Regions from separate parts of the Oleidesulfovibrio alaskensis DSM 16109 genome, predicted to be linked through region 3. Evidence: predicted binding sites of a transcription regulator. Region 3 holds the regulator's gene; each other region holds the start of a gene.
The links. Region 3 encodes sigma-54, which starts transcription at its own class of promoters, with help from an activator protein. Its sites were predicted from a motif close to CTGGCACGGNNNNTGCTT; they were not measured.

Region 1: a site for sigma-54 is predicted at 7,740-7,757, ahead of H586_RS0102485 (THxN family PEP-CTERM protein). Genes of this name have one in related genera too.
Region 2: a site for sigma-54 is predicted at 2,252-2,269, ahead of fliR (flagellar biosynthetic protein FliR). Genes of this name have one in related genera too.

Annotation. Positions count from the first base shown of each region.
Region 1 is NZ_AXWQ01000004.1:467,820-478,278, forward strand. It holds gene H586_RS0102450 (DUF554 domain-containing protein) at 116-802, opposite strand; tRNA gene H586_RS0102455 (tRNA-Leu) at 1,174-1,260, shown strand; gene H586_RS0102460 (LysR family transcriptional regulator) at 1,414-2,310, opposite strand; gene H586_RS0102465 (DUF169 domain-containing protein) at 2,426-3,271, shown strand; gene H586_RS0102470 (DUF2179 domain-containing protein) at 3,339-3,848, opposite strand; gene H586_RS0102475 (SulP family inorganic anion transporter) at 4,931-6,676, shown strand; gene H586_RS0102485 (THxN family PEP-CTERM protein) at 6,906-7,685, opposite strand; gene H586_RS19815 (THxN family PEP-CTERM protein) at 8,154-8,945, opposite strand; gene H586_RS19820 (THxN family PEP-CTERM protein) at 9,219-10,007, opposite strand; gene greA (transcription elongation factor GreA) at 10,405-10,459, opposite strand, start outside.
Region 2 is NZ_AXWQ01000007.1:33,230-43,688, forward strand. It holds gene hflX (GTPase HflX) at 1-1,266, opposite strand, end outside; gene H586_RS0106870 (IMP cyclohydrolase) at 1,452-2,051, opposite strand; gene fliR (flagellar biosynthetic protein FliR) at 2,281-3,066, shown strand; gene flhB (flagellar biosynthesis protein FlhB) at 3,079-4,152, shown strand; gene flhA (flagellar biosynthesis protein FlhA) at 4,174-6,285, shown strand; gene H586_RS0106890 (flagellar biosynthesis protein FlhF) at 6,285-7,373, shown strand; gene H586_RS0106895 (MinD/ParA family protein) at 7,437-8,249, shown strand; gene H586_RS0106900 (FliA/WhiG family RNA polymerase sigma factor) at 8,206-9,003, shown strand; gene H586_RS0106905 (chemotaxis response regulator CheY) at 9,022-9,402, shown strand; gene H586_RS0106910 (flagellar basal body-associated FliL family protein) at 9,453-10,205, shown strand; gene H586_RS0106915 (hypothetical protein) at 10,207-10,459, shown strand, end outside.
Region 3 is NZ_AXWQ01000015.1:92,405-102,863, forward strand. It holds gene tadA (tRNA adenosine(34) deaminase TadA) at 1-206, shown strand, start outside; gene H586_RS0110350 (manganese-dependent inorganic pyrophosphatase) at 451-1,368, opposite strand; gene H586_RS18925 (hypothetical protein) at 1,514-2,269, opposite strand; gene H586_RS0110360 (PTS sugar transporter subunit IIB) at 2,229-2,690, opposite strand; gene H586_RS0110365 (PTS sugar transporter subunit IIA) at 2,696-3,136, opposite strand; gene rapZ (RNase adapter RapZ) at 3,176-4,060, opposite strand; gene H586_RS0110375 (PTS sugar transporter subunit IIA) at 4,122-4,571, opposite strand; gene hpf (ribosome hibernation-promoting factor, HPF/YfiA family) at 4,575-5,117, opposite strand; gene rpoN (RNA polymerase factor sigma-54) at 5,168-6,592, opposite strand; gene lptB (LPS export ABC transporter ATP-binding protein) at 6,785-7,507, opposite strand; gene H586_RS0110395 (LptA/OstA family protein) at 7,508-8,047, opposite strand; gene lptC (LPS export ABC transporter periplasmic protein LptC) at 8,034-8,648, opposite strand; gene H586_RS0110405 (KdsC family phosphatase) at 8,649-9,170, opposite strand; gene kdsA (3-deoxy-8-phosphooctulonate synthase) at 9,160-9,978, opposite strand; gene H586_RS0110415 (CTP synthase) at 10,159-10,459, opposite strand, start outside.

The DNA of each region.
Region 1 (10,459 bases), on a different contig from region 3:
CCGGTGCACCGCATCGGACGGCACGCAAAAAACTGTACAGCGCGCAGAAAGACACGGGCGCGCAATACGCGCGCCCGTGAGCATAGCAGAAAGTTCAGCCGCCGCACCAGCGGCGCTACATGAAAAAGTAGGAAAGAACGCCTGCGTAAACCAGCGAGGGCAACAGGTTGGAAAGAGGGATGCGCTTGACGTCCAGAAGACCCAGCGCAATGCCCAGAATCATCAGGCCCCCGGTTGCAATAATCTCATTCATCATTGCCGGAGTGAGCATGGGCTGGAGCACACCCGCAAACAGGGTGAGCGCCCCCTGATAAAGAAAAACGGGAACGGCGGAAAATAAAACGCCGGAACCGAAACTGGCCGCCAGCGGTACAGAGGCAAAGCAATCCAGAATGGACTTGGTGTACAGCAGTGTCCGGTCTCCGCGCAGTGCCTCGTCAAACGGCCCCAGTATGGCCATGGAGCCGATGACAAAAAGCAGCGTGGCAGAAACAAACCCGTCAACAAAACGTAAATTGTTTGATTTCAGGCGCTTTTTAAGACGCTCGCCCAGACTGTTCAGTCCCCGTTCAATCTGAAGCAGTTCTCCCGTGATGCCACCCAGAAGAATACTGAACACCAGAATCAGAGGGTTCTGGGTTTTCAGCGCCATCTGCATGCCGATAACCAGCGTCGCCAGCCCCAGACCACAGAAAACAATGTACCGCACCCTCTCGGGCAGACGGTTTCCCAGCAGCATGCCGGCGCAGCTGCCCAGCACTATGGCAATAAGGTTAACCAGCGAACCAGTAGGAAAAACCACGTCGAGCCCCCGCAGTTAAAAATGGCACATTCAGCCTGCCCGCATGCAGAATCAACGAGTTCTGATAGCGCAAACCATCGGGGAAATAAACAGGAAATCCCTGCAGCCGCGGCGGACAACCGCAGAAGCCCTTTCCACGACAAGCCATGCGGCAAACAAACCGGCCCCGGTCTGATGCCGCACCGTTTCGGTTTTATATCACCTTTTGCACAGCTATAAGACAACAACATGTTATTCTTATCCTTTCCACAGCGCGAGCCGCGTCTCCGGCCCTGAAACCGAATCACATACAACACGCGTTCCCTGCCTTTTTTACCATCCGGTTATTGACAGCTGCATGCTCTCCATCCTATTAGAACCGTCTCGCATTTGCCGGGATGGTGGAATTGGTAGACGCAGCGGACTCAAAATCCGCCGGTGGCAACACCTTGCGAGTTCGAGTCTCGCTCCCGGTACCAGAAATGAAATAAGGCACTTACAGTCAAAAACTGTAGGTGCCTTTTTCTGTTCCACGGAGTAAAACAGCAACATTGCCATTTTGCCCCGCATTTTTATGGAAGACAGTCACATCAACTGCAGATCCGGCAGACATATCTGCCGGCTGTCAGCGGCTATGGCGCAAACTGCGCCAGTACGTGGTCGACAAACAGGCGCACCCGCATGGGGAGCTGTCTTGATCCCATCACCAGATTCACATCATGAACAAACCCGCCGCTCCAGTCGGGAAGCAGGCGTACAAGCCGCCCCGCCTTTTCATCCGGCCGGGCGCGCTCTTTACGCAGCAGGGCCACTCCGTGACCGGCCAGCAGAAAATCGCGGCACATCTCTACAGAGCTGAAACTGTATCGGGGCACAACATCCACAGTCACCTGCCGGCTGCCATTGTGCATGGGCCACCGCCCGCCGAAACGCTGCAGCACAATGCAGGGCATGCGATGCAGGTCGTCGGGGTCGCGGGGCATCGGATAGCGTTCAAGCAATAAAGGCGAGGCATACAGAAAAGGTTCTATGGTCAGCAGCTTGCGTGTGACCAGAGCAGGCGCAATGGCGTTTCCGGTAACAAAAGCCACATCAAAGGGGGCGGTGCGCATATCCACGGGATGGTCCTGAAACGTCAGCTCAAGACTGATGTCCGGCCATCTGGCTGCAAAATCAAGAAGCACTTTTTTAAGCAGTCCGTCGTAAAGATCAAGAAACATGCATACCCGCACCAGTCCGGAAGGCTTTTGCATATTCAGCACCACAGAATCATACGCCTTCTGCACTTCTTCCAGCACAAAACCGCAGCGGTCCAGCAGGTACGCACCGTTGTCCGTCAATTCGACATTACGCGTATCGCGGTAAAAAAGCAGAACCCCCATACGCTTTTCCAGCAATTTGATACGCCTTGAAAGCGTGGAAACACCTATACCCAGCGCCTCAGCTGCCTTGGAAAAACTTTTCTGCCGGGCCACTTCCACCAGCAACGGCACGTCGTTCAAAAAGTCCTGCACTATTATGCCCACCATCGGAAAAGAGTTTTCTGCAAGCGTTGTTTATTTTATCCATGAGCATGGTATGAAAGGGCATACTGAAAAGCAATCATCTCCGGAGCCAACTTTCACAATAAAACAAGGAGACGATATGACGATGCAACCGGTACTCGACGGCACAGCCACCTTCATGGAACATCTCGGTCTGAATGAAGAGCCTCTGGGAGTATATTACTCTGATGATAAGCCGGAGAATGCGTTCGGCCCTAAAACGGGTGTTCCCATTTCGCGCGAACTGGAAGAAAGCGGAAAGCTGGATATGCGGGAAGTTATGAAGTCGTTCACCTGTGTCATGGGCAGCATATGGCTGGCCAGAAAAAAGCACGGCGCGGCTTTCATCTCGCAGACAGAGTACGGCTGTCCGGGCGGAGTGTATTACTGCGCCATGCTTCAGCCTCATCTGCGGTTCATTGAGCACTATGTTTCCACGGGGTTTGAAGGCACCCCGCTGCAGGGGGAGCGGTATATGCCCGACCCCGACGCCATGCGCAACTTCATTCTTCGTGTGGCACCACGCAAAGCTCCTGCCCGCTACTGCATATTCAAACCGCTGTCGCTGTTCAGTGCTCAAGAAAAACCTGAGTTCATCATATTCTTTGCCCGCCCTGAAGTGCTGACCGGCCTGTTCACACAGACTGTTTTCACCACAGGCGATATGGATTGCGTGGCCTCACCTTTCGGCGCAGGCTGCACCAACATACTCGGATGGCCCTTGTACTATAAAGAAAAAGGCATCGAAAAAGCAGTCATCGGCGGATTTGATCCTTCAGCACGAAAATTTATGAAAACAGATGAGCTGACATTCACCGTTCCGCTGAGCTTATACGAAAAGATGCTGGCTGCGCTTCCGGAGTCCATGTTTACCCATGAGACAGACTGGAAAAACGTCCGCAAAAAAGTAGCCCGCAGTGCAAAAGCATGGGGCGAAGAAGAGTAGAACACGGGTCTTGCCCGCAAACGCGCTATATCCGTGCAGGCCTGCACCACAGTGGTGCAGGCCTGCATCAACCGCCCACGGTATAGGTTTTTCTTATATCATCAACCACCATATAACATTCAGGGTCCACATTGCGGGCAATGCGGGCCACTTCCCCGGCCTGACGTCTGCGCACCTGCACAAACAGCAGATTTACAACACCATCCCGCCCCTGTCCGTCAAAAACCGTCACGCGAAAACCGGCATCGCGCAGCGTGCAGGCAACCGGCCCACCTTCGCGTGTAAACACGCGCACCACCTGTTCGCCAATCTTAAACACCCCCTCCAGCGTGATGCCTGCATAAGTTCCCGACGCAAACCCCAAGGCAAACGCCAGAGATGTCACCGGATCGCTGACCGCACCGATGACGCGTGAAACGGCATACACCCAGATAACGGCTTCGAAAAACGCCACGCTGAACGCCAGCAGACGGCGGCCGCGTATAATCATTACATGTCTGATGGTGCCCAGACATACATCGCACAGACGTGCGATGAAAACAGCCAGCGCAGTCAGCAGACTTGCTGCGGTAATCATATTCACTCCTTCTGCCTGCATTCTCGGCCGCACAAAACCCCGCTGCCTGAAATGCAGCCGGAATGCATAACGCTCTGCAATGTACATAGAAAAACAAAAAGGAAAAAGACGAGAAGTCTTTTCGCGGGCAAAAGACTTAATCTGCATGATATCATCAGGCAACAATCATGGCAACACCGCGCAATGTTTTATCCCGAAACCGGTATAAAACTCTGTGTAACATTCCTTGAACGTCTGAAACTGTCACCATCGTGAATCACTTTTAAAAACAAAAAAAGTGTGTGTTGATTATTTTTTATGAAAGCTAGCAAGATATTTTTCATATTATATATCGATATCAAATCAACAGAAACACCCTAATGACTACATATCGTTTTATCATATGCTGCCAGTCTTTTTGCAAAGCAGAACATGTCATACAAATGATACAACCAAGACTTTGCGTTAATCATCTGCAATGCATAAGTGCCCGCCATCCATAAAGCACACAGCCATAACCACCGTCATCTCCTTCTCCATGGTACTGTCCTCCAGCCGGGCATGCTACCCGCACAAACAGCACAATGTCTGAATCCGGTCCGGCCCGTACAAAACCGCCCCTCTGAGTGCAGCGCATGTCCCGCCATGCGGCACAACCATGCCAGACTCTCATCACCAAACCTGTTCAGCACGTAATGGCAGTTTGCGCCTCATCTGCCCTGACTGCCCCCTTTTTCATGCCCGAAATAAAAACGTTCCACGACCACAACAGGCAGTACACAACAACAGCAACAAAGCGTCAATACAATGCACTTTGCACAATTCTTACCATACAACACATGTACAACAACCTAAAACCATATCATAACGAATCTAAAAGAACTTATGTATGCAAATGCACACCAAAAACAAAATCTCCCTCAGTATTATGAAGCCACACTCCACGACAAGAAACCGTACGTTAAAAAAATCACAATCAAAAAAAGAGTCTTCACCTTGAACATCAAAACTTTAAAAACTTGTCCCACTATTGCCACAACATAAAAAGAGGAGTAGACATGCCAGCCTCTGCGTTCATCGCATATCATTTCAGGAGGCCTTAAATGCATTCTCAAAATGTGGCCTCGGACAGGGAAGGGTTCCTGCCCAAGGCCATTTCTGTTCTCCGTCAGGGATATTCCCGCCAGAACTTCCTGCGCGACCTCGGCTCCGGTGCCACCGTGGGCATAGTCGCCCTGCCGCTGGCCATGGCGTTTGCCATCGCTTCCGGCACCACGCCCGAAAAAGGACTTTTTACCGCCATCGTCGCAGGCTTTCTTATCTCTGCGCTGGGCGGCAGCCGCTATCAGATAGGCGGCCCCACGGGTGCGTTTGTCGTCATCATTTTCAACATCATCTCCAGACACGGTTTTGACGGCCTGCTGCTGACCACCATAATGGCCGGAATCATCCTTATTATTTTCGGTGTGTTGCGACTCGGAACCCTGATCACATTCATTCCCTATCCTGTGACCACCGGCTTTACCGCAGGCATCGCACTGCTCATATTTTCATCACAGATAAACGATTTTCTGGGCATGCGGCTTGATGTGATACCCCCGGACTTTATCGGAAAATGGCAGGCATACTTCGGACATGCTGGTGCCATTGATCCGGTAACCGCAGCTGCCGCCCTGCTGACGCTGGGTATCATCATCGGCGTACGGCAGTTTGTTCCCCGCATTCCCGCTCCGGTTGCGGCCGTGGCAGCCGTATCAGTGCTAGCAGCCGCGTGCGGCGCGCCTGTGGAAACAATCGGCAGCAGATTCGGCGGCATACCGCAGACACTGCCGTCATTTGCCCTGCCCGACTTTTCATGGGCGCAAGTACGCATACTGCTGCCCGACGCGCTTACCGTGGCACTGCTGGCCGGCATTGAATCGTTGTTGTCGTGCGTGGTGGCCGACGGCATGACAGGCAGCCGGCACAACGCCAACACTGAACTGGTAGCACAGGGCACGGCAAACATCGCATCCGCACTTTTCGGCGGCATTCCCGCCACAGGCGCCATTGCCAGAACAGCCACAAACATCAGATCGGGCGCTTTCTCGCCTGTCTCGGGCATGATTCACTCTGCGGTACTGGTACTGTTTGTACTGCTGCTGGCTCCGGCCGCGGGGTACATTCCGCTGGCATGCCTCGCCGCCGTACTTGTTGTGGTGGCGTGGGACATGAGCGAAATTCACAAATTCATGCGCCTGCTGCGCGCCCCGAAGCCTGATGTGCTGGTCATGTGCCTTACATTCGGACTTACAGTGGCCGTCGACCTTACCGTGGCCGTCAATGTGGGAGTTGTTCTGGCTTCTTTGCTCTTCATGCAGCGCATGAGCAAAGTCACGCGCATCCGCGAATCAGATGGCGAGCCTGCCGCCGAGACATGGGCTGAAGAAGAACCCGTAAGTGATGTCCCGCAGGGGGTGCGCATCTATGAAATTGACGGGCCATTCTTCTTCGGTGTGGCTGATAGGTTTAAAAGCGTTCTTGATATCATGGAAAAATCACCGGCCGTCTTTATATTGCGCCTGCGCAAAGTGCCCACAGTAGACTCCACGGCCATCAACGCTCTGGAACTGCTGCATGCCCGCTGCAAAGCCAACGGAACAGTGCTGCTGCTTTCCGGCCTGCGCAAGGCCCCGCTGCAGGAATTACAGCGGCTCGGAACACTGGACATTATCGGCCGCCGCAACATTATGCCGGACATAAACGCAGCCCTTGAACGGGCACGCGCCATCACCGGCACACATGACAGGACACGCAGGCAGCCGGACCGCCACAGCTCATCCGGCCGCACCGCTTCTTCCCTTTCCTGACAATAATAAAGCGCTCCTTAGGGGGCGCTTTATTATTACAGTCCGCCCCGCGGCATCCGGCAGCATATCTCTGTGCACTGCACTCGCCGGCATAAGACCTCCGGCACGCCTGCAGGATGCCCGCCCGCAAGCACAACAGCATTTTTCCGGCGGGAATGCACTGCGCAAAAAAAGCAGGCCCTGTTTCCAGAGCCTGCCGTTTGCTGTCCGATATACGCGCTGAATAATGTTACGCGTTTTTCTTTTTCATGCGGGAATAAACCCCGAGAGCAAGTATGCCCATACCCATGAGGCCCAGAGTGGCAGGTTCGGGCGCAGGAGTGGGTTGCTGACGATGGCTGATGGAAAAATACGAATCCACGGAGGTTTTAGAATTTTCCGGTGTAAGCCAGCCATAGTAGGTTATGCTTTTGTCCAGCTTCAGTGCTTCGACATACGAATCGGGTATGATGCCGTAGCTGCTGCTGAAATCCAGCGTATACCACTCACCGTCGTATTCAAACCCTTCTGTTGTCACCCCGGGATTGGTCAGGATGAACACATCGCTGGTAAGTCCGCCGTTGTTAGGTGTTTCGTAAAAGTCAAATTCAAGAAAGGTGGTAAGAGCTTTTTTCTCTCCATAATACGGATCCAGAGCCCACAGAGCCAGTTCGGCTTTCACCCTGCCGGAGGTCAGAGTATCAGTTGTCACGGGCATGTTGGTATGGGTCATGGTGGTTGCATAGGCAGCATCACCATCAGTATCAACATTTCCCCATGTATAACTTGTCAGTTTGATGCTGCTGCGCTTTTCCCAAGAACCCCAGCTGAGATCTGTGTAGGCTCTTTCACCATCAATCTTCTGGCGCCCCCAGTAACCCACGTTTCCGTTACGGCCGGACATTTCCCAGTCGGTGAAACCGATATGGTATGAGTATTGCCAGCTGTTGACCACAGCTGCAGACGCAGCAGATGCCACAAGAATACCCGCCGCAAAGACGGCGCACGCAAAAAGAGCACGAATTTTCATGAGCTGATTCCCCCCAGCTTTTAGTAGCCACCCGTTGCAGGCGGCATATCTGACAAGCAATCGCCGTGCCTGTATATTTTTTCCATATAGCGTCAACAGGTTACCACTATGTACTACATCGGAAAACCCATCGGAAACTGTAATACTTTTCGACACCTTCGCATGCATTATACCACAAATTGACAGCCGGGCAATACCTGAGACTTGTTGGTCAGGCAGTGGCGGTGACAGCCCGGCACCGCCTGCGGGAAAAAGTACGCGCGTTACAGCCTGCACCGGCCTTACGGGCTTCTTACAGCACTGCCCCCGCCTGTCACCACACATAACGCCTGCTGTTCCGGAAAAAACGGCATCAAACGCACACCGCATTGTACCGGTGTATCTCCATGGTTTCGCGCACATGGCAGCAGCATAAAAAAAGGCAGGCTCTGCCATCAGAGCCTGCCGGTATGCGGTGCGACAGGTTCATCAGGAACGCTTCGCAACATTTCTTTTCATACGGGAATACACGCCAAGAGCCACCAGCCCCAGCCCCATGAGCCCGAGCGTTGCAGGCTCCGGCGCAGGTGTGGGTTGCGGCCGATGCGTGATGGTAAAGCTGGTGTCCACCGTAGTGTCTGCATTTTCAGGAGTCAGCCAGCCGTAGTACGTGATGGATGTGTCCAGCCCCAGAGCTTCGATGTAGGACTCGGGGATGACACCGTAACTGCTGCCGAAATCAAGCGTGTACCACTCTCCGCCGTATTCGAAGCCTTCGGTGGTCACCCCGGGGTTGGTCAGAATGAACACGTCATCAGTAAGCAGCCCGTTATTGGGGGTCTCATAAAATGCAAATTCCAGAGCCGTGGACAACGCTATTTCTGAGCCATGGTACGGATCAAGAGCTCTCAGTTCGAGCATGGCCTTGACGGTACCGGATACCAGCGACCCGCCGTAAGTGGGCGAGTTGCTGTGCGTCATGGACATGGCATGCGCGGCATCACCGTTGGTGTGCACAATACCGCTGGTTCCGCTGTCCAGCGAGATTCCGCTCCAGCCGTTCCAGTTATCGCCCCAGTACAGATTCTTGTAGGCCTTCTCGCCATCTATCCAGGTTTTTCCCCACTTAGAAGGTCTGGTCCAGCGGTCGGACATTTTCCAGTCGGTAAAACCGGCGTTGTAGGTGTAGCCCCACGAAGTAACCACGGCAGCAGAAGCAACGGCCGCAAAAAGAAGATTGAAAACAAGAATACCAGTTATTGTAACAATACGAGTGTGCATAACAGCTTCCTTACACAAATAGTAATGAGTTCTTTCCTCGGTAGAGGCACACTGGTTAAGCAAACAGCGTTCCATGCAATCTAACACAATCTAATCTAACATGTTAGGCAAAACCCTACCCATGATTGACTGTATTTTAACTGTAAATAAATCCGACACCAGTTATAACTACCGACATCACCCCCGACAGGAGCAGACACTCATTCCGGATTTTGTGCACAAAAAAAGCGGCCCGCAGGCGGACCGCTTGGCAGATTCAGCACTTGCAGCAACTCAGCTTTTTTTGCGGCGCTGCCACAGAGCGTATCCGCCCATGGCCAGCATACCCAGTCCCATAAGCCCCATTGTTGCGGGCTCCGGAGCATGCGCGGGCTGGGGCATCACATGCGAAATTGAAAAGCTGGTGTCCACCACGGTACTGTCAAATTCCGAGGTAACCCATCCATAATATGTAAGTCCCGTATCCAGCCCGATCCGCTGAATGTAATATTCCGGAATAACGCCGAAGCTCCCGCCGAAGTCCAGCGTGTACCACTCACCGTCATACTCAAAACCTTCAAAGGTGACCTGCGGATTGTTCAAAATAAACACATCGCGGCTCATTCCTTCAAATATGGACTTTTCATAAAAGCTGAAATCAAGTTCGGTGGAAAGCGTTGCAGGCTCACCCGCCACAGGCTCCAGCGCCTGAAGTTCAAGTACGGCTTTCACCGTGCCGGAGACAAGCGCGCTTGTTGTCCATCTGTTGTAGTGCGTCATGGTCATGGCTGCGGCAGGCGCACCGCCTGTGTTCACCACACCGGAAACAGGTGCGTTGAGTTCAATGCGGGACTGAAACAAGGGAAGCAGGCTGGAGCCCCACCAGAGGGTATGGTAGCCGGTCTCGCCGTTCAGATTGACCGGTCCCTTCACCCCGCCGGAGTCTCCGGACTGTGCCCATGTCCAGTCCACAAAACCGGCATCATAAGAATACTGCCAGGAAGTTACCACCCCGGCCGATGCTGACGAAACAAAGATAAGCGTCACAACAAGCACCATTGCAATCCGACAGACAGTTTTCATGATTCACTCCTGTTACCCTGTACTCTAACGCTACCAAGCCTTCGATATAACAGAAGCAATAGCGGTTCCAAATCGACAATACAAAATTAAAACAACATGTTAACATTGGAATCGGCAAAGAACAAAAAAATGTAAAAAAAAACGACACATCTTATAATATAAAATAGCCCTTACATTACAGACTGATAACAAACTGAGAAGATAAAGACAGCTGTCGATTATAATTACACCAGTAAAAATACCTGACACTGCCCTGCCTGTACCCGCAGCAAAAACAAAAAGCCCCCGCCGCAAAAACGGCAGGGGCTTACAGAGCTTGTCTTGGCTGTCTGGTGTCACCGGAGGTACTGGCCGCCCGGTGGCGCCGACAGGAGCACATCCAGACTGGCCTGTAAAACTATTCGAGGGTGATGACAGGGCCGTTGAAGCTTACAGAAACGATTTCGTAATGT
Region 2 (10,459 bases), on a different contig from region 3:
CGCGCGCAGCTGCATTTCCAGCTCGGGGTGTCCGGCATCGGCCACATGCAGCAGCAGATCAGCGGCTTCCAGTTCTTCAAGAGTGGCCCGGAATGCCTCTTTGAGTTCCTTGGGCAGCGAGCGGATGAAACCCACCGTGTCGGTGACGATGAGTTCGCGTTCCTGCGGAAAGCGCAGTCTGCGGGTTGTGGTGTCCAGTGTGGCAAACAGCTTGTCTTCGGCCAGCACGTCTGCATTGGTCAGTGTGTTGAGCAGCGTTGATTTGCCCGCGTTGGTGTACCCCACCAGCGATGCCACAGGCACACGCGCCTTGGCTCTGCGGCCGCGGGTGAAACCGCGCTGGGTGCGCAGAGCTTTGAGGTCCTGCTTGATGCGGGCTATGCGTTCGCGCACCTTGCGGCGGTCGGTTTCCAGTTTGGTTTCACCGGGGCCGCGGCCGCCAATGCCGCCTGCCAGCCTGTCCATGGCGCGGTTTTTTCCGGTCAGGCGGGGCTGTGTGTATTGCAGCTGGGCCAGTTCCACCTGCAGTTTGCCCGCACGCGTGGAAGCGCGCTGGGCGAAAATATCCAGAATAAGCTGGGTGCGGTCTATAACCTTGCGTTCGGTGATATCGGCAAGGTTGTGCAGCTGCGCGGGCGACAGTTCTCCGTCAAAAAGGATGACTCCGGCGTTTGCCGTAAGCGCAAGCACTTCAAGTTCGGCCAGTTTGCCCTTGCCCAGAATGAATTTGTAGTTGAGCTGCCGTACGCGCTGCACCATGGTGCCCGCTACGGTCAGCCCGGCGGTATCGGCCAGTTCGGCCAGTTCGGCCAGCGACGATTCCTGCACGGAACGCGGGTCGGGAGAAACACTCACCAGCACTGCCCTGCCGGATTCGCTGCCGGTTTCGCGGGCATCGGCGGTGATGCGCGAAAGTTCTTCTTCCAGCGCCTGCGCCTGTGCGGTGAAATCTGTTATTACCCTGTCCCACCCCTGCGGGTCGTGCACCATGTAGGGCTGTGTGCCGCCGGGCAGCAGATGCGCATGCTGAAAGCTGGCCGGCCCGCCGTGCTGGTCCACGGTGAGCACGCCCACGTCGTCAAGACGCAGAAACAGCATGTCCATGAGGTCTTCCTGCGAAAGCAGGGAGTCAGTCAGGTGGGTGTGCAGCAGCCTGAGCCCCCGCAGCCTGCCCGCGCCCGTTCGGGCGCGGGGAAGCTCGGGAATATAGATGGAGCCCGTATCGCCCACAATAACCAGAGAAACCCTGCCCTGTCTGTCGAGCATCAGCCCTATCTGACGGCCTATGCTGCGGCTCAGGGCGGCCAGTTCTCTTGCCTGTTCCGTGGTGTAGCCGCCCTCGGCAGGGTAGCGGCGTGTGTACAGACGCGAAAGCGCCTTGACCTGACTGGGCTTCAGCCCCTGAGTATTGCCGAGAACCTTGGTTGCTATGGCGGGTCTCCGTCCGGCGTTTAAGCCGTTTTGCTGCCCAGATAACCGGCAATCATGCCGTCATAGGCGGAAGTGGCGCGGAATGTTTTGACAGCCATGGCCTGACGCATGGCAAGTCCCACCCGCATGTCGTTGTCGCGCATTTCCTGCATGGCTGCCTGATAATCGGCAGGGTCGGGCAGTACAAGCATGGAATGGAAGTTTTTGGCGGTGGCGCGCAGCATGCACGGCCCGCCGATGTCCACTTCCTCCACGGCACCGCGCAGGTCAAGACCGCGGGCGGCGGCATCCGCAAAGTTGTACAGGTTGACACAGATGAGGTCGAACGTGCGGATTCCCAGCTCCTTGAGAGTGGCAAGGTGTTCGGGGTTGTCCTTGTCGGCCAGAATGCCGCCGTGGATGTGCGGGTGCAGGGTCTTGACGCGGCCGCCCATTATTTCAGGAAAACCGGTGACCTTGCTCACAGGGGTGACGTCCAGTCCCGCTTCGGTCAGCGTCCGCTGGGTGCCGCCGGTGGAAACCAGTTCCACGCCGTTCTGTGTGAGAAACGTGGCAAATTCCACAAGCCCGCTTTTGTCGGTCACGCTCAGCAGCGCTCGCCGTATGGGCAGAAAATCCATATCGCCTCCGTATTCGGTTTTTTGAGGCAGTGCCAGAAACATCGGCCCTTGGCAACAGTATCCGCACCTGACGGCAGGGGCAACGTGTTTGTGCCGGTGCCGTCGAAAGGCTGACACGGCCTTGCCCTGCCGCCTTTGCCAAAAGGCCGTACGCGGCATTTACCGGCCTTGCGCGGGCTTTTGCGTCCGGCTGCGGTGCGATGGTCTGTTTTTTGCTTTTTGAGACGGCATGGATCTCTTCAATTTTGATGAAGCCTCTTTCCTCAGCTTTCTGCTTACCCTCATGCGCATCAGCCTTGTGGTTTTTCTGCTGCCGGTATTCGGGGGCAATTCGGCACCCCGGCTGGTAAAAGGTGCGCTGTGCATGGTGCTTACGCTGGCGCTGTGGCCGCATCTTTCCTTTTCCGGAAGCCTGTTGCCGGGGCATCCGTTCGGCATTGCGCTTATGCTTGCGGGTGAAATCATCATGGGCATCATGCTTGGGCTGCTGGTGCGTTTTTTCTTTGCGGGTATCCAGACCGGCGGCGAACTGCTCGGGTTTCAGATGGGGTTTACCATGGTCAGTGTGGCAGACCCTCTTTCGGGGCAGAGCACCAGCATCAGTTCACATTTCATGTATATGGTCAGTCTGCTTATTTTTCTGGTGCTTGACGGGCATCTGGTGATGCTCAAAGGCCTTACGGACAGCTTTGCGCTGGTGCCGCCCGGTCAGCTGGTTTTCAGACACGCCTCGCTGCACAACATGCTGACGTTGGCGGGGGGCATGTTTGTCATGGCCGTGCATATTGCCGCGCCGGTCATGGCCGCGTTGTTTCTGGTGGAACTGGCGCTGGCACTCATGGGGCGCGCGGCACCGCAGATGAACCTGCTGATGATCGGGTTTCCGCTGAAGATCGGAGTGGGGTTTCTGTTCATGGGGCTGCTGTTCACGATCATGCGGCATCAGGTTCAGGATTTCATTCTGGGGCTGGGCCCGCAGATGACCAACATGCTCAAACTGATCAGCCCGCTGTAGGAGCCGGACACCATGCCGCAGCAAGACCCGAGCAGAACAGAACAAGCCACCCCGAAACGCAGGCGTAAAGCGCGGGGTGAAGGTAATGTGCCCAAATCGCAGGAGGTGCCCAAAACCTTTGTGACCATGGCGGGCACCATAGCGCTGTATGTGTACATGGACCATATCGCCAGCGAGATGATGGGGCTGTACGAACATTTTTTCCGCAATGCCGTGATGTTCGAGGCAACACCGCAGGCCGTTTATGATCTGCTGCTCTGGATTTCGGGCAAGCTGGCGCTCATGCTGCTGCCCATCATGCTGTTTCTCGCGCTTGTGGCGTATGTGGTCATCCGTCTGCAGGTGGGCAAACTGTGGGCGCCCAAAGTTTTTAAACCAAAATTTGCGCGGTTCAACCTTATCAAGGGGTTGAAACGTCTTTTCATATCGCCGCAGACACTGATCCGGCTGGGCAAAAGCATACTGATGGCTGCGGTCATCGGTATTGCGCCGTACATTGTCATCCGCAACGAGATGCATCACTTTCTGCCGCTGTTTTACGCCACACCCACCGCCATAGGGGTGTACATGCTGGAAATGGGCATGAAAATGGTCAAGTACGCCATGCTGCCCATGCTGGTTATAGCCATCGCCGACCTGTGGTACACTAGGTGGGATTATGAAGAAAATCTGAAAATGACCAAGGATGAGGTGAAGGACGAACGCAAGCAGGCCGAAGGCGACCCCGCGGTGAAAGCGCAGCAGCGTCAGAAGATGATGGAGGTCATGGCCCAGCGCATGCTGGAGAATGTGCCCAAAGCGGACGTTGTGGTGACCAACCCCACGCACTATGCCGTGGCGCTGCGCTACGATGCCGTGGAAGCTCCTGCGCCTGTGGTGCTGGCAAAAGGGGTGGATCATCTGGCCGAGCGCATCAAGGAAGTGGCCCGCGAGCACCGGGTGCCCATCCGGGAGAACGTGCCGCTGGCACGGGCCTTGTATAGGCAGGTGGAGGTGGGGGACATGATCCCTGAGGAACTCTATCAGGCAGTGGCTTCGCTGCTGGCTTCACTGATGAAATTCAAGGCCCGCCCGCAGGGGCGGTAAACGGAACGGAGCGTCAAAACAATGGCGGATGTAGGAACAGCACCCAGAATAGATTACGAGCGCTTCTCCAAGCACGGCGATGTCCTGCTCGCCGGCGGCGTGGTGGTGATTCTGTTCGTCATGCTCATTCCCATGCCCACCATTGTCATGGACATCATGCTGTCGCTCAGCATTTCGCTGGCGCTGCTGGTGCTTGTGACTTCCATGTTCATGCTTTCCCCGCTTGAATTTTCCATTTTTCCTTCGCTTCTGCTGGTTACCACGCTGCTGCGTCTTGCTCTTAACGTGGCAAGTACCCGTCTTATTCTGCTGCACGGTGACGAAGGCACAGATGCGGCCGGTTCCGTTATCCAGTCCTTCGGCGAATTTGTTGTCGGCGGCAGTTATATCATCGGTATCGTGATTTTTCTTATTCTGTTCATTCTGAACAAAATGGTTATCACCAGCGGTACCACGCGTATCGCGGAAGTGGCGGCACGTTTTACCCTTGATGCCATGCCCGGCAAGCAGATGGCCATCGAAGCCGACCTGAACGCCGGACTCATAGACGAGACGGAAGCCACGCGGCGGCGTGAGAATATCCGCAAGGAGGCTGATTTCTACGGCGCCATGGACGGTGCCGGCAAGTTTGTTCAGGGCGATGTGAGCGCGGGCATGTTCATCACCATGGTGAACATCATCGGGGGTATTCTCATCGGCGTGCTGCAGAAGGACATGACATGGCAGGACGCCATGACCGTGTACACGCTGCTGACCATCGGTGACGGTCTGGTCTCCACCATTCCCTCCATCATCATTTCCACCTCTGCGGGTATCATTGTTTCGCGTGCCGCTTCCGAAGCCAAAATGGGCGAGGAATTCATAGGCCAGCTGACGTTCAACTCCCGCGCGCTCAAACTGGTTTCCGGCGTGCTGCTTGTTTTTGCACTGGTACCGGGCATGCCGTTCATCCCGTTTGTCATTTTTGCTTCGCTGCTGTTTTTTATCTCCAGAGTGGTCGGCGGTGCCAGCGACGATGTGGCCGAGCGCAGCGGTGCTGCGGGCAAGGCCGGTGTCAAGGGCGGCGCCCCCGGCGGTGCGCTGGACAGCCCGGAAGAGGTGCAGGCTCTGCTGCCGCTGGACGTGCTGGAACTGGAAGTGGGCTACGGACTTATTCCGCTTGTGGACGAGGAACAGGACGGCAACCTGCTCTCGCGCATCCGCTCCATCCGCCGGCAGTTCGCTCTGGATATGGGGGTTGTCATCCCCTCGCTGCACCTGCGCGACAACCTGCAGCTCAAGCCCGGTCAGTACACGCTGCTTATCAAGGGCAACGAGGTTGCCTCGGCAGAGATTCTCATCGACCATTATCTGGCCATGGACCCGGGCGACGCGCGGCACCGCATCAAGGGTATCGAAACGCGCGAACCGGCATTCAATCTGCCTGCGCTGTGGATTCCCGAGTCGCAGAAGGAAGAGGCCATGCTGGCCGGTTACACCGTGGTGGACCCCGCAACCGTCATTGCCACGCACCTGACCGAAGTGTTCCGGCGCAATCTCGGTTCGTTCCTCGGCCGTCAGGAAGTGCAGAACCTGCTGGACAACCTTGCCAAACATTCGCCCAAGGCGGTGGAAGAACTGGTGCCGGGCATCCTGTCGCTGGGTGTGGTGCAGAAAGTGCTGCAGAATCTGCTGCGCGAAAACGTATCCATACGCGACCTGCTCAGCATTGTGGAAGCGCTGGCAGACTACGGCCCGGGCGTAAAGGACGCCGATACGCTGACGGAATACGTGCGCGAACGGCTTGCGCGGACCATCGTGAAGCCCTACATGGACAGCCAGGGGCAGCTGCCCATCGTGACACTGGACCCCGGCGTGGAGAAAACTTTGCAGGAGGCCATCCGTCATACCGACGGGGGGGCGTATCTGGCCATGGACCCCGGCAGGGCGCATCAGCTCATCCAGCGGGTGAATGCCGCCGTGGAAGGAGCCGTGGGTACCGACGGGCAGCCTGTGCTGCTGTCGTCTCCGGTGGTGCGGCCGCATCTGGCGCAGCTGCTCCAGAGGTTTCTGCCCACAGTTCCTGTTATTTCGCAGGCGGAAATTCCTGCTGACATACGGCTGACCGCCGTGGCAAACGTGGTGCTTGACTGATGCAGGTGAGAACATTCAAAGGCCCCAGCGCCAAAACAGTGCTGGATATGATCAAGGCGGAGATCGGCCCCGAGGCGGTCATTCTGTCGTCACGCGACTGTTCCGGTGACGGGGTCACATGGTGCGAAATGACCGTGGGGGTGGAGCGTGAAGCCGCAGCCGCACCCCGCATGGGCCGGGACGAACCCGCAGCCGGTGATCATACGCCTCCGGCCGGATGGGATGAGTGGCACAGGGAATGGGACGAGATAAAAGGGCACATCATGGCGTTGATGAAGCCCGCCCTGCGCCTTGACGAGCTTGCCCCCCGCCAGCGGGTGGCGCTGGAATATCTGGAACGCGAAGGCGTTGAGGACAATGTGATTCTGGCCCTGTACAGAAGGCTGCGCGGTGCGCCCTCGCTGTCTGTACTTGAGCCGCTGTCCGCCGTGGTGCCGGTGAAAGGCTGGGGCGGGGCGGACTGGCCGCAGAAAATGCAGATAGTATGCGGGCCTTCCGGCGTGGGTAAAACCAGTGCCGTGGTGCGCATGGCGCTGGCACTCCGGCGACAGAATGCGGGGGTGCGCATCTGTGTGCTGAATGCGGACAGCCAGCGCGGCAGCGGCCGCATGGTGCTGCGCCATTATGCCGAACTGTGCGGCATGGGCTATCATGAAATTTCCGGCCCGGCAGACGCCGCTGCCTTGCTGGGTGAACTGGACGGATACGACAAGATTCTTGTGGATACTCCTGTTCCCGGACGCGGCGCAACGCTGCGCAGTCTGCTGGAAGAGACCGGTCTGGATGTGCTGGAGCAACAGGTGCCCGCAGCGGTGCAGCTGGTGATGTCGCCGCTGTACGGCGATGCCCAGATAAGTTTCTTTCTGCGGCAGTACGCGTGCGGACTGCCGTGCGGCCTTGTCTGGACGAAGCTGGACGAAGCCTGTAACTTCGGAGCGCTGATAAATGTTCCGGCGGCTTCGGGCCTGCCGGTGACGGCGCTTTCATTCGGTTCCGGCCTGAAGAATTCTCTGGCGTCCGCGCGCGGAACCATGATCTGGCGGCTGGTGTTTAAAAAACAGCTGCCGGGCGATGTGGCCGCACGCTGACGGCATTTTTCTGTAACGCTGATTTTTTGTGCAGGCGAACGTGAACCTGTTGGAGCATAGCTGATGAGTGCTGAACTACCTCTGGTTTTTTCCGTCACCTCCGGCAAGGGCGGGGTGGGTAAAACCAATATGTCTGTGAACATAGCCTGCTGCCTGAGCCGCATGGGCAAGCGCGTGGTCCTGCTGGATGCCGACCTCGGGCTGGCCAACGTGGACGTGGTGCTGGGGCTTGCGCCGCCCAGAAACCTGTTTCACCTGTTTCACGAAGGGGCGGATCTGGGCAGCATTCTGTGCGAGACGCCTTACGGGTTCCGCATTCTGCCGGCTTCGTCGGGCGTGGGCGAAATGCTTTCGCTTTCCACCGGTCAAAAGCTTGACCTGCTGGAGGCCATGGACGTTCTTGAAGATTCTGTTGATTATCTGCTAGTGGACACTGGAGCAGGTATCAACGATAATGTACTGTATTTCAATATCGCCGCGCAGGAACGCATTGTCGTGCTGACGCCGGAGCCCACATCGCTGACCGATGCCTATGCGCTTATCAAGGTGATGAAGCTCAATCACGGCGTGGAACATTTCAAGGTGCTGGTGAACATGGCGGGCGACATGAAGGCCGCGCGCGAGGTTTTTTCCCGGCTGTACAAGGCCTGCGATCATTTTCTCAGCGGTGTGTCGCTGGATCTGCTGGGGTATGTGCCCCGCGACAGAACCGTGCGGCGGGCAGTGGTGGAGCAGACGCCGTTCTGCGTCCTCGACAGCCGGAGTCCGGCGAGTCTTGCCGTGCAGAAAGTGGCTGAAACAGTGCAAACATGGGACGTATCGGCGAGCTTAGATGGCAATATCAAGTTCTTCTGGAAAAAGCTCCTCTTCAGGTAATCAGCCCTGGGAACGGCTGGAGTCCGGTGCCACCGCGTGGCCCGACTTCACCCCCGCGGAACAGGAACAGGTGGTCAGGCACTATGCGCCCAAGATCAAGTTTCTGGCTTTGCGGCTCAAGGGCAAACTGCCGAAGAGTGTCGAACTGAACGAGCTGATCAGTGCCGGAACGCTGGGGCTTATGGAAGCCTTCGGCAAATTCCAGCCCAAGCTCGGTATCAAGTTTGACACCTATGCCGAAAACCGCATTCGCGGGGCCATGCTTGACGAGCTGCGCAGGCTGGACTGGTTTCCGCGAAGTCTGCGGCAGCGCGTGCGGCTGCTGGAAGACACTATAAACCGTCTGGAGCACGAAAAAGGGCGGCGTCCTTCGGAAGAAGAACTGCAGAAGGCCACGGGGCTTGAGGAAAAAGACCTGCGTAGTGGCCTGGAAGCATTGCAGAATCATCTTTGTATCAGTCTTGATGCCATTCAGGAGACCTTTGCCGCAGACGGCAGAGACCATCTTGAGGGCGAGCCCTTCCATTCTACAGCCACACAAGAGCTGATCGAGCGCATAGCTTCGCTTATAGATCAATTGACACCAAGGGAAAAGCTGGTATTGTCGCTATATTATAGTGATGAACTGAACATGCGGGAAACTGCCGAAGTAATGGGTGTTACCGAAGGCAGAGTGTCGCAGCTTCATTCTCAGGCTCTCAACCGGCTCCGCAAACAGTTTCATGAACAGTTTGGAACTCAGGGCGCCGTTTAATACCAAGGAGATACGAGCATGCCTTATGATCCGAATATGCGTGTGCTGGTGGTAGACGATTTTTCGACCATGCGCAGAATCATCAAAAACATCCTGCGTCAGCTCGGGTTCAACAACGTGGTGGAAGCCGATGACGGAACAACCGCATGGGATGTTCTGAACAAAGATAAAATCGATTTCATCATCTCCGACTGGAATATGCCGCAGATGACCGGCATCGACCTGCTGCGCAAAGTCCGCTCCAGTGAAGAATTCGCTGACCTGCCTTTTCTTATGGTAACGGCAGAAGCACAGCAGGAAAACATCATCGAGGCTGTTCAGGCCAAGGTTTCCAACTATATCGTCAAGCCGTTCACTGCGGAAACCATGAAGCAGAAAATCGACAAGATTTTCCCGTAAGGCCCCGCCTGCCGGACGGCGGAACGGACATGGGGTAGAGGGCGCGATGCATGTTGCTGATGTTAGACGACGACCCTTTGGGCGGCGAGGCCGGCGACAGCACCCAGCTTGACACCGAAGAGCTGCAGCCTGTGGATGCGTCTGCGGGCGGTGACGAAAAGGTTGAACTTGACCTTGAGGATGCTCCTTTTCTGGAAGAAGAAGAGGAGCCGGTGGAAGAGCCCCCTTCCGATGACGGCGGTGACGGTTCGCTGGATATCGACGCGGACGGCGGCGGAAAAAGAAAAAGCGGATTCAGCGCTGCTGCGCTGCTGCGCGACAGGCGTGTGCAGATAGGCGGCGGTGCCGTCTTGCTTCTGCTCGTCGGGCTGCTTATCTTTCTGTTATGGCCATCGGGCGAACCGCCCGCAGAAAAGCAGGCGCAGCCCGTGGTCAAAAAAAAGATTGTCCGCAAGGCGGGTGAGCTGCCCCCCCCGAAAGAAGAAGAACCTGCAAAGCCGGAGTATGTGGTTGCGTGGGAGCCTTTCTGGGTTGAACAGACAGACCAGCAGGGAAATATCCGTTTTCTGGTCTGCAAGTTTGCCGCCGTTACCGAAAGCGAAAGGCTTTCGTGGGAAATCGGCACAAAGAAAGTCGTTCTGCGCGATGCAATCTTTTATTACCTGCGCAACAAATCGCTTCTGTTCCTGACGGAAAAAACCAACGTGGAAACGCTGAAAAGCGATCTGCTTGCCGTAATCAACCAGTATCTGGACAATGGTCAGCTTCAGGACTTGCTTATAGAAAACTATCTGGTGAAATAATATGTCGTTGCAAAGCAGCCTTCCGGTGCTGCTCGTCCAGATGGGACATGTGCAGAAGATAACGCACAACGAGCAGGCACATCCGGAAACGCAGCAGGCCGTTGCACAGCAGTCGGTTGCGGAAACGCTCAAGCGCGGCCAGAGCCAGGTGGAAAAAACGCAGAAGTCCGGTAAAGGCAGGATCGAACCGGATGGCGGCGGCAAAAGCGGCAATCAGGCCGCGGCAGAACAGCAGGAGCGGCAGGAGACTGCTT
Region 3 (10,459 bases):
GCCACATGTGCACAGGTGCCATCATTCACGCCCGACTTGCAGGAGTGGTTTACGGGGCATCGGACAAGCGTGCCGGAGCGGTGGATTCCTGCCTGGACGGGTTGGAGCTGCCTTTTCACAACCACAGGCCGTGGTATATGAGCGGTGTGTGCGAAGCTGAATGCTCGCGGCTTCTTGCAGAGTTTTTTAAAGAAAAAAGACAGTGACAGGCCGTCTGCCGGTTTTATGCCGCCGGTTTGCTGTTCTGAACAGCGGGTGCAGCGCAGGCGCTTTTGCCGGTGATGTCTGCCTGTGCGCGGCACGGGCTTCGCGGTTTTTGCCATTCGCACGCATAAAAACGTGCAGCAAATGCCTCCGCGCTTTTGTTTCCGATAAGAGCCTCAGGTACAGGTGTACTTGATAATTAAAAAGCCCGCCGTAAGGCGGGCTTTTACAGTCAGGCTCGGAAGCTTATTTGAAGGCCTTTTCAAAGTTGGGCACAACCTGCTTCTTACGGCTCATAACGCCGTCCAGCCATACGGAGCGGCCTTCGGGCTTAACGCCGAAAGCTTTTTCAACCACAACGGTATCATCGGAAACGATCAGCATTTCGCTGCCTTCCTTCATGATGTCCGTGAGCAGCAGGAATACAGAGTGACGGCCGTCGGCCTTCACTTTCTGAATTTCTTCGTACAGGCCGTCCTTGACCGGATCAAGGATGCTCAGGTCGACAACTTCCAGCTGGCCGATGCCAACTTTGCTGCCGTTCATGTCGAAATCTTTGTAGTCACGGAAAACCAGTTCGCTCATGGTGGCGCCTTCAACAGCGGACTTCACCTTGAACATTTCCATGCCCAGAGCCATGACATCGTTCACACCGGCGATCTTGGCAAGTTCTTCCACAGCTTTCTTGTCCTGATCGGTGCAGGTGACCGACTTGAACATGACGGTGTCGCTGAGGATTGCACACAGCATGCCGCCTGCAATACCCTTGGGCACTTCGATGCCGTAAAAATCGTACATGGCCTTGATCACGGTGCAGGAACAACCCACAGGCCATACCCACATTTCCAGCGGGTTGGAGGTAGTCACGTTGCCAAGCTTGTGGTGGTCGACCACGCCTTTGATTTCTGCATCGGCGATGTCGGCGGGCAGCTGGGCGCCGTCGGTGGTGTCCACCAGAATCAGGTCTTTACCGGCAACGGAAGTTACGACTTCAGGAGCGGCAAGGCCGAATTTTTCCAGAACAAAAGTGCTCTCAGGGGTGCATTCGCCCTGAGCTACAGCGGTGGCTTCCACGCCGCGCTTGGACATAAGGTCGGCGACGGCAAGTGCGGAAACGATGGAGTCGGTATCCGGGTTCATGTGGCCCATTACGAGTACAGCCATGGTGAAATCCTCCATAAATCTTGTTAGGAAAGCGAAGGTTCGCTTAGCGCCAAGTGAGTTTGTGCCAAATAGCACAATCTGGCGCAACTGCCAAGTGGGGCAAGGCGTGCAAACAGAAAAAAAAGCGCAAAAAAAAGCCCCCGGGCTATAACCCGAGGGCATAAAACATGAATAAACAGATTGTTGCAACAAAGAGTGCATACGCGCGCGGTATCCGGACAGCCAGCACGCCTCCCACTGCGCTTACAAACCATAATGCCGGCCATTCTGCTCCCTGTATGTAGGGAAGATGGCCCAGAAGCGAACTCAGGCCGGAGATAGTGCCGATAAGCACAAGCAGCGCCGCAAGAAAAAAGCCTGCCTGCAATAACAGAAGCTGCAAAGATGCATTCCAGACCAGCATACCGAACGGAGGCACTTCCTCAATGCCCGAAGCCACACGTCTGGCACCTCCTCTGCCCCACCCCAATGCTCTGTTATAGGCTTTGTCCTGCATCGTCCGGTGCATATATTCCAGCCTGGCGCTTATGAACGCAGCAGGCAGCGAAAGCAGCGCCGGAACGGCCACCTCTTCGGGCGTACGCAATCCGAAGTAGTCTGTTGCCGCGATGGTCAGCAGCAGGCAGCCGACTGCATTGGGGGGAATATATGTGCCGGCAGGAAAAAGGTCGAGCCAGAGGAGTTCGAAGAAGATAGCAAGGCTGAGGCTGAGTTCCCATTCGCCGGTGATTACGGCCCACAGAAAGCCGACACACAGCGGACGCTCAAGAAATCCGATATTTATGCTGAAGCGCGGGAGCGAAAAGAGGGCAAAAAAAAAGCGATGGGGAGACCCCACATGAGGGAGTGAAAAGAAAAAATCATGACCACCCCTTAACCTGAACAGGCGCGTTTGGAACACACCGGAAATCCAGCGCGACGGCTTTGCGCTTGAAAAAGCGCAGACATGCTTCGTCGTCATCGGAAACAGCCACGTGCGGACACAACTGGCGCTTGCCCGGACTGTAATGCAGGTTGCCTATATTCAGTGTGTCAAATTCAAAACCATTTTCAGAACTGCGACGCGCGTCGCCACAGTTGGCAAAAAGTACCAGCGTGTCCGGCAGTGCTATTCCGCGCCGCATAATGATGTCCTGCAACTCATCAATTCTCACAAACGTGATGGACACACGCCCGGGTACTGCCAGAGAGACAATCTGCTGCTGCAGATCATCCGCCGCCAGTTCGTCGTTGACAACCAGCAGATGCCTTGCTCCGGTATAGGGCAGCCACGTTTCTATTATCTGACCATGAACCAGACGATTATCAACCCGCACCCACATATACTCTATTTGCCTCGCGCTTTACGGCGCAGAACCTCGCCGGCCACAACGATGCCGTTGCCGCCGGACTCTTTGGCTTCCAGTGCCAGATTCTGCAACTCCATGGTACGGCTGGAAAAAACTTTAAGCAGCATAGGCAGGTTGATTCCGGTGACAACCTCTATGTCCGCACTGCTGAGCAAAGAAAGGCTGAGGTTTGTGGGCGTGCCGCCGAACATATCGGTGAGCACGATAACCCCTTTGCCTTTATCCAGCTTGCGGACTGCTTCTTTCAGCCGGTCGATTGTTTCTCCCACCTGCAGTGTGCCGTCAACACTCACCGACGTGCAGTCGGTCAGCGGGCCGAGAATAAATTCGGCAGCGCGCAGCAACGCAGCACCGTAGTCCGCGTGCGTGACAAGTACAATGCCCACTACGGGCTCTTCCACGGTTGGTTCAGAAGACATATTTTCTGCTTTGCACATTTGGTTATGGTGGAAAAAAAATCAGCCCAGATCGATATGCCGGTGTTCCAAGGATACTGCATAATCGGACTTTTTCAAAGCGTCCCGCAACGCTTCGGCTGTGGAAACAGACCGGTGTCTGCCGCCGGTACAGCCGATGGCCAGCGTTATCCGGTAGCGGCCTTCCGCCTCATACTGAGGAAGCAGGAAGAGAAGAAAGTCTAAAAAACGTTTAAAGAAAGTCTTGCCTTGCTCGCAACCCAGAACAAACTGCTGTATTTCAGGGTCTTTACCTGAAAGCGCCTTTAATTTTGCGTCGAAGTACGGATTGGGCAGAAAGCGCAGGTCGAAAACCATGTCGGCGTCGGAAGGGACACCGTATTTGAACCCGAAGGTAATCAGGTTGACGCGCAGACTTCTCAAGCTGCCTCCAAGCGAACTCCATTTTTTTTGCACAATGCGCCGCAGGTCGTGAATGGAGAATTCTGAGGTATCGAGAATAAGGTCTGCACGTTCACGCACCGGAGCCAGCAGATTCCGTTCATGTTCAACGGCGGCCTCCAGCCCCAGGTCGCCGCCTTCCAGAGGATGAGGTCTGCGTGTGGTGGCAAAACGCCGTACCAGAGTATCACTGTCGGCTTCCAGATAGATGATGCGGGGAGAAACCCCCATCTTTTCCAGCCGCATAAGCGCGCCTTCGAATTCATCCAGAAAATCGAACTGGCGCAGGTCCATGCCCAGCACCACGCCGCGGTAGCGCCCCATGGCATCACGTGCAAGATGTTCCAACAGGTCGGCCACTACCCCCACCGGCAGCCCGTCTATGGTAAAAAAGCGCAAGTCCTCGAATACATTGAGCACCGTGCTTTTGCCCGCGCCGGAAAGTCCTGTGACTATAAGAACCGGCAGACTTTCACTCTTTTTCACGGCGCAACCCCTTTTCCTACCTTTTAGACAGAGCGGCACCACCGGCGTCCGCCCCTTTCCGTTACGCCTTCTGCAAAAGCTCCCACAAGGTATCTTCCGAATCTGCCTGAGCAAATTCAGCTCTGAATTCTTTGTCTTTCAGCAGACGCGAAATCTGTGCGAGAATGCGCAGATGCATGCCGGCCACCTGTTCTGGAGCAAGAACAAGAAAGAATACGTTACACAGCTTGTAATCAAGCGCTTCAAAATCAAGCCCTTCAGAACTGCGACCGACCACCAGCACGATGTGGTCAAGCCCCTCCACCTTGCCGTGCGGTATGGCTATGCCGTCACCGATGCCGGTTGTTCCCAGATTTTCACGGTCCTGCAGAATGCGGACCACGGTATTCTGATCCAGTTCCGGATATTTTTGGATGACCGGTTTCACAAGTTCCGCCAGCACCTCAGTTTTGGTGCTGGCGGAAAGCTCATGAATTATGAGGTCTTTATCCAGGTATTCACCCAGTTTCATTTTTTAGAATCCCGGATCGATCAGCCCGAAGTCTCCGTCCTTGCGACGGTAGATGACATTCACGCGGTTGTTCTGCGCGTTTTTGAAAACGAGAAACTCGTAATCCAGCGCCTCAAGCTGCATGGCTGCTTCATCAATATGCATGGGTTTGGGATCAATCTCATCAGTTTCAATGATGGTGCGCTCGCGCACGCCGTCATTGTCTTTGTAATTGAACACATCCATACGCACGCTGTCATCACTGCTGGAACGGCGCCGATCCTTAGTCTTTTCTGCGTGTTTCTTGACCTGTGCTTCCAGCTTATCCAGCACAAGATCAATAGTGGCATACATATCCTCGCTCTGCTCCACTGCAGAGAGATTCAACCCCTCGCCCGTGCATTGTACTTCCGCCTTGTGCCGGAATTTATCAACGCTCAACAGAACCTGTAACTCAAGGTTTTCTGACTTATTCAAAAAGCGTCCGAGCTTTTCAAAACGGCGGTTGGCATACTTTTTCAAGTGATCGGAAGGCTCGAAGTTCTTGAAAGTGAAAGCGATGTTCATAAAAACCTCCAGAGATTCAGTTCAGGCATTTCTGCCGGAAATCCTTTGGCCTAAAATACAGCTTTTCGTTTCGAAGAAGAAGGGATTCCCATAGCTGTACGATACTTCGCCACGGTTCTTCGAGCAATATTGACTTGCAACTTTTCTTTAAGAATTTCTCCGATCTTTTCGTCACTGAGCGGTTCTTTAGGATTTTCTTCAGAAATCAGGTTCTTTATCAGCGCTTTCACACTTTCAGAACCTACCTCTGTTCCGTCATTTAACGCCAGTGCACTGTTAAAGAAATACTTAAGCTCCACAATACCATGGGGGGTAGCCACATACTTATTTGTTGTAATACGGCTGACGGTTGATTCGTGCATTCCTATATCGTCCGCTATATCCTTGAGAATAAGCGGGCGAAGCCGGGATACGCCTTCCTCGAAAAAACCCCTCTGATATTTAATAATGCTCTCAACTACTTTGTACAGGGTTCGCTGCCGTTGATAAAGGCTTTTTATAAGCCACGAGGCGGAGCGCATTTTTTCCTGCACGTAGTCCTTTTCTTTATCAGTGGAGCCCTTGACGCCTTCTTTATAAAATTCACTCAGCTGGAGATGTGGCAGGCCGTCTTCGTTCAGCAGGATGATAAAATCATCCTCGCTTTTATACACGTAGACATCGGGGCTGACATACGCGGGCTGTTCGTTACCGAAACGGGAGCCCGGCATGGGGTCAAGAGTCTGGATAAGGTCAAGATATTCTTTAAGGTCGTCCATTCCCAGACGATATTTTCTGAGAAGAGGCTTGTACCGTCGTTTTTCCAGGTCTTCCAGATGATCGCGGATCAGCTCGACAAGCACAGGGTCGCGGTCGTATCCAAGCACTTCGACCTGAACCAGAAGGCATTCCTGCGGAGTACGCGCCGCTATGCCCACGGGATCAAGCCGCTGCAGCAGGTGCAGCGTTTCTTCCACCTCTGCCGTACCGGCACCGGCCATTTCCGCCACGTTTTCCACCGTCGCCTGCAGATAGCCCGCAGGCGAAAGGTTGCCGATTATGACCTCTGCTATGTCCAGCTGTTTTTCCGTGGCGGAAGACAAGCGCAGCTGCCAGCTGAGATGCCCTTCCAGCGTGGGGCTGGATGAAAAACGAGCCTCAAAGGCGGTCATCTCTTCCGGCACTTCCGCGTCGCGTCCGCCTGCCTGTTTGCCGGTACTGGCAAAATCGCCAAGATAGTTTTCCCAGTCGGCATTCTTTACCAATTCCTGACGGAAAGGGTCGGCTTCTTCTGCTCTCGGGGCTCTCTCTTCAGCCTGAGAGACTGGGCGCTCTTCCTGTGTTTCTTCAAGAAACGGGTTTTCCAGCAGTTCCTGCTGAACGGTTTCAACGAGCTCGACGCGTGAAAGCTGCAACAGTTTGATCGCCTGCTGAAGCTGGGGCGTCATCACAAGCTGCTGAGCGAGTTTAAGCTGCTGTCGTAACTCTAAAGCCATTGTTCAACCGAATCCTTAAGATTATAAAAGCTGAATATATTTTGTTTTTATTGCTCAGGGAATATCAAATCCCTGATGCCGGAGACAGCGGAAACGTATATTCCGTGCTGTTATCCAAAAATCATTCCAAAATGCATTCCATGACTCTTTTCTGCCACATATATCTGTGTGATGCAACCGGAGCCGGGGGACTTACAGGCAGAAGCCCTCTCCCAGATAGACACTGCGGGCCTTGGGATCGGCCACAATGGCTTCCGGAGTGCCTTCCAGAATGACCCTTCCTTCGTAAACGAGATAAGCCCTGTCGCAGATATTCAATGTTTCACGTACATTATGATCAGAGATCAACACCCCGATACCTTTGTCGCGCAGTTTTTTGATGATTTCCTGAATATCATCCACGGCCAGAGGATCAATGCCGGCAAACGGTTCATCAAGCAGGATGAACTTCGGGGCGCGGATGAGGGCCCGGGCGATTTCCAGCCGCCGCCGTTCACCGCCGGACAGGTGCATGGCGTATGAATCGGCGATGTGGGTGATGCCGAACTCTTCAAGCAGTTCCTGCGCTCTTGCCTGCTGAGCTTTTTTGCTCAACCCCACATGTTCCAGAATCATCTGCAGATTCTGAGTGACAGTGAGTTTTTTAAAAACAGAACTTTCCTGAGGCAGATAGCTCAAACCGATACGGGCGCGTTCATGCAGCGGCCAGTCGGATATGCTCAGGTCATCCAGCTGCACCTCGCCGGCATTGGGCTTTACAATGCCTATGAGCATATAAAAGGTCGTGGTCTTGCCCGCGCCGTTGGGGCCCAGCAGGCCGACAATTTCCCCCTGTTTCACATTCAGGGAAACGCCGCAGACCACTTCGCGCGAACCGTATTGCTTGCGCAACCCTGTAGCCTGAATGACCGCCATTTACTTCTTCATCCTTTTGGGGGCGGAAAAAACCGCATTGACGGGCTTACCAGGCGCGCCCAACACTTCACTTCTGTTCTCGTTCACATAAAACCTGATTTCCTGCCCGCCGATACTGTTGCCCTCGTCGCGAAGTACGGGGTCTCCTTCCATCACAAGCAGTCCTTCCGAAACCTTGTAGGTGGCCTTGCGGCATTCTCCCGATTTCGTCAGCTGCTTCATGCGTACGTTACCTTCGGCCACCAGCCTGTTGATCTGGCCGGCGTCAATGGCAGGGCCTTCGGCGTCGTTTTGCTTCGCGGCGGCACTGGCGTTCTTGTCCAGATAGACGGAGATGGAGTCCGCCCACAGTTCAAATTCACCGCGCTGCACGTATACATCCTGTTCAAAAATGATCAGCTGGGCGTTGGCGTCATAAGTCATGGTCTTAGATGTGATGGAGGTGGGAATATCCTCTGCCGCGGTGGCGGGGGCGGCCTGCAAAACCAGACAGGCAAGCAGCACCATAATCATGTGGCCTGTTATGCTAATTCTGTTCATGACGTTTTTCTCCTCGGGCTAAGCCGCTGAAGCCGTCTTCAAGGTACAGAACCATGTCAACGCTTCCGCGGGCTTTAATGACGTTAGTGTCCAGCAGCCACAGCACGTCATGCATGGTACCGTTCATGGCGCCGGTTTCAAACCATACCTTTTCGGGCATGGTCAGTTCACGGGAGCTGCCAAGGTAGGTCAGCAGAGATGTTTTAAGCATTTTGTCTGTCTGCACCAGAACCACATCGTCCCACAGACGCATGGACTGGCTGCTCTGCTTTATTTCGCCCCAGCGCGCTTTAACACTCAGGTTGTCGTTTTGTTTTTCAAGAAAATAGACAATGTCGGGCTGCTTGATGCGTACAGTGTCGCCCTGCTGGTCATAAAACGCTTTTTCAGCTTCCAGCGTCCACAGTTCGCGTCCTTTTTCGCCCTGCTTCAGGCGCACACCCGACAGCGCCAGATCGACATTACCTTCCACGGCAGGCTGGGCATCGGTCAGAGAGCGTCGCACTTCACTGACCTGACGTGCCCCCATGGCCGCATACAACAGCAGGCCGGTGAGCAGAATCAGCATACCGGCGACCCAGTACATTCTGCGGCGGGACATCTAGGAAGACCACTCCCTGAGCATGGGAGCCAGTTTGTTCTGGGCATCAAGGATAAAACGTACAGCTTCGCGCACGGCGCCATGGCCTCCCGTGGCGGTGGTGACATATTTGGCCACGGCCTTTACCTCCGGCTGGGCGTTGGCCACTGCCATGGGCAGCCCCACAAGATTGAGCGGGGCCAGATCCACCCAGTCATCGCCCAGAAAAGCGGCCTGCTCCGGTTTGAGAGCATATTTTTCAAGCAATCCCTGCATGACGTCCAGCTTGTGCGTGAAGCCCGCATGGTAGTCCTCTATGCCCAGCCCGCGCACACGCTCGGCCACGGCTTCAGAGTCAAGACCGGTAATCACGGCCACGACAAGCCCTGCGGACTGAGCCATCTTGATTCCCAGCCCGTCCTGCACATTGAAGCGCTTGGCCACCCTGCCGTCACCAAAATAGTACAGACCGCCGTCTGTCAGCACCCCGTCCACATCCAGAACAAGCAGGCGGATGTTGGCGGCCAGCTCTTTAACACGCATAGTCAATACTCCAGATGCTCTTCAGATCTCCTACAAGATCGCTCAGGCGCCCCGCGGGCCAGCTGTTGGGGCCGTCGCACAGCGCCTTGTCGGGGTCGGGATGACATTCCAGAAAAACCCCGTTTGCACCTGCTGCCACAGCTGCGCGGGCCAGTGCAGGAACATGCCTTCTGTCCCCTCCGGAGCAGGAACCCTGCCCGCCCGGAAGCTGTACGGAATGGGTGGCATCGAAAATTACAGGAACATTCAGGCTGCGCATGATGGAAAAAGAGCGGAAATCGACCACAAGATTGTTATAGCCGAAACTTGCCCCTCTTTCGGTAAGCATCACGTGACGGTTTCCTGCCGCATGCAGTTTTTCCACCACTGGCCCCATATCCCAAGGCGCCACAAACTGGCCTTTCTTTACATTGACCACACTGCCGGTGGCGGCAGCCGCCTGCAGCAGGGCTGTCTGCCTGCACAGAAATGCCGGTATTTGCAAAATGTCAGCCACAGCTGCCACAGGTGCGGCCTGAGCAGGTTCATGAATATCGGTAATGACAGGCAGGCCCGTTTCTTCGCGGATGCGGGCCAGCCACTCCAGCCCCGTAGTCATTCCGGGGCCGCGGAAGCTGGAGGCCGATGTACGGTTGGCCTTGTCAAAAGAGCTTTTAAAAATTGCTGTGACAGCATGTCTGTCCGCAGCCTCACGCACAATGCGGGCAGTTTCAAGCGCCAGCTCGTAGCTTTCGAGCACGCAGGGGCCTGCAATGATAAACGGGCCGTCGCACAGGGTTTTATAGAGTTCTGTCGTAGAAAACGTCATGCATCTCCGCCATGGTAAAATCTTGGTGAGGTGGCCGCGGCGCACGGCTTGGGCGCGGCTGTCCGGCAGCATGCCGGAACCGGAAAACCACAGGAAACCTATCCGATTCAAAGCCGGATTGAAAGTCTAAAAAAACGGGGCGCACTGGTGTGCGCCCCGTTTATGGCAGGAGTTCAAGCGTTACCGCTTGCTTTTTACAGCCTGTTTTCCGGCGGCTTTTATAAACTCGCGGAAAAGCGGATGCGGTGTCATGGGGTAGGACTTGAATTCAGGGTGGAACTGACAGCCGAGGAACCAGGGATGATCCTTGATTTCAACCATTTCGACAAGTTCACCATCGGGTGACAGACCACTGAATACCAGCCCGGCCTCTTTGAGCTTGTCAAGATAGGCGTTGTTGAATTCAAAACGGTGACGGTGGCGTTCGTCCACTTTTTCAGCCTGATAGGCAGTGAAGGCATTGGTACCCTTGACCACGGCG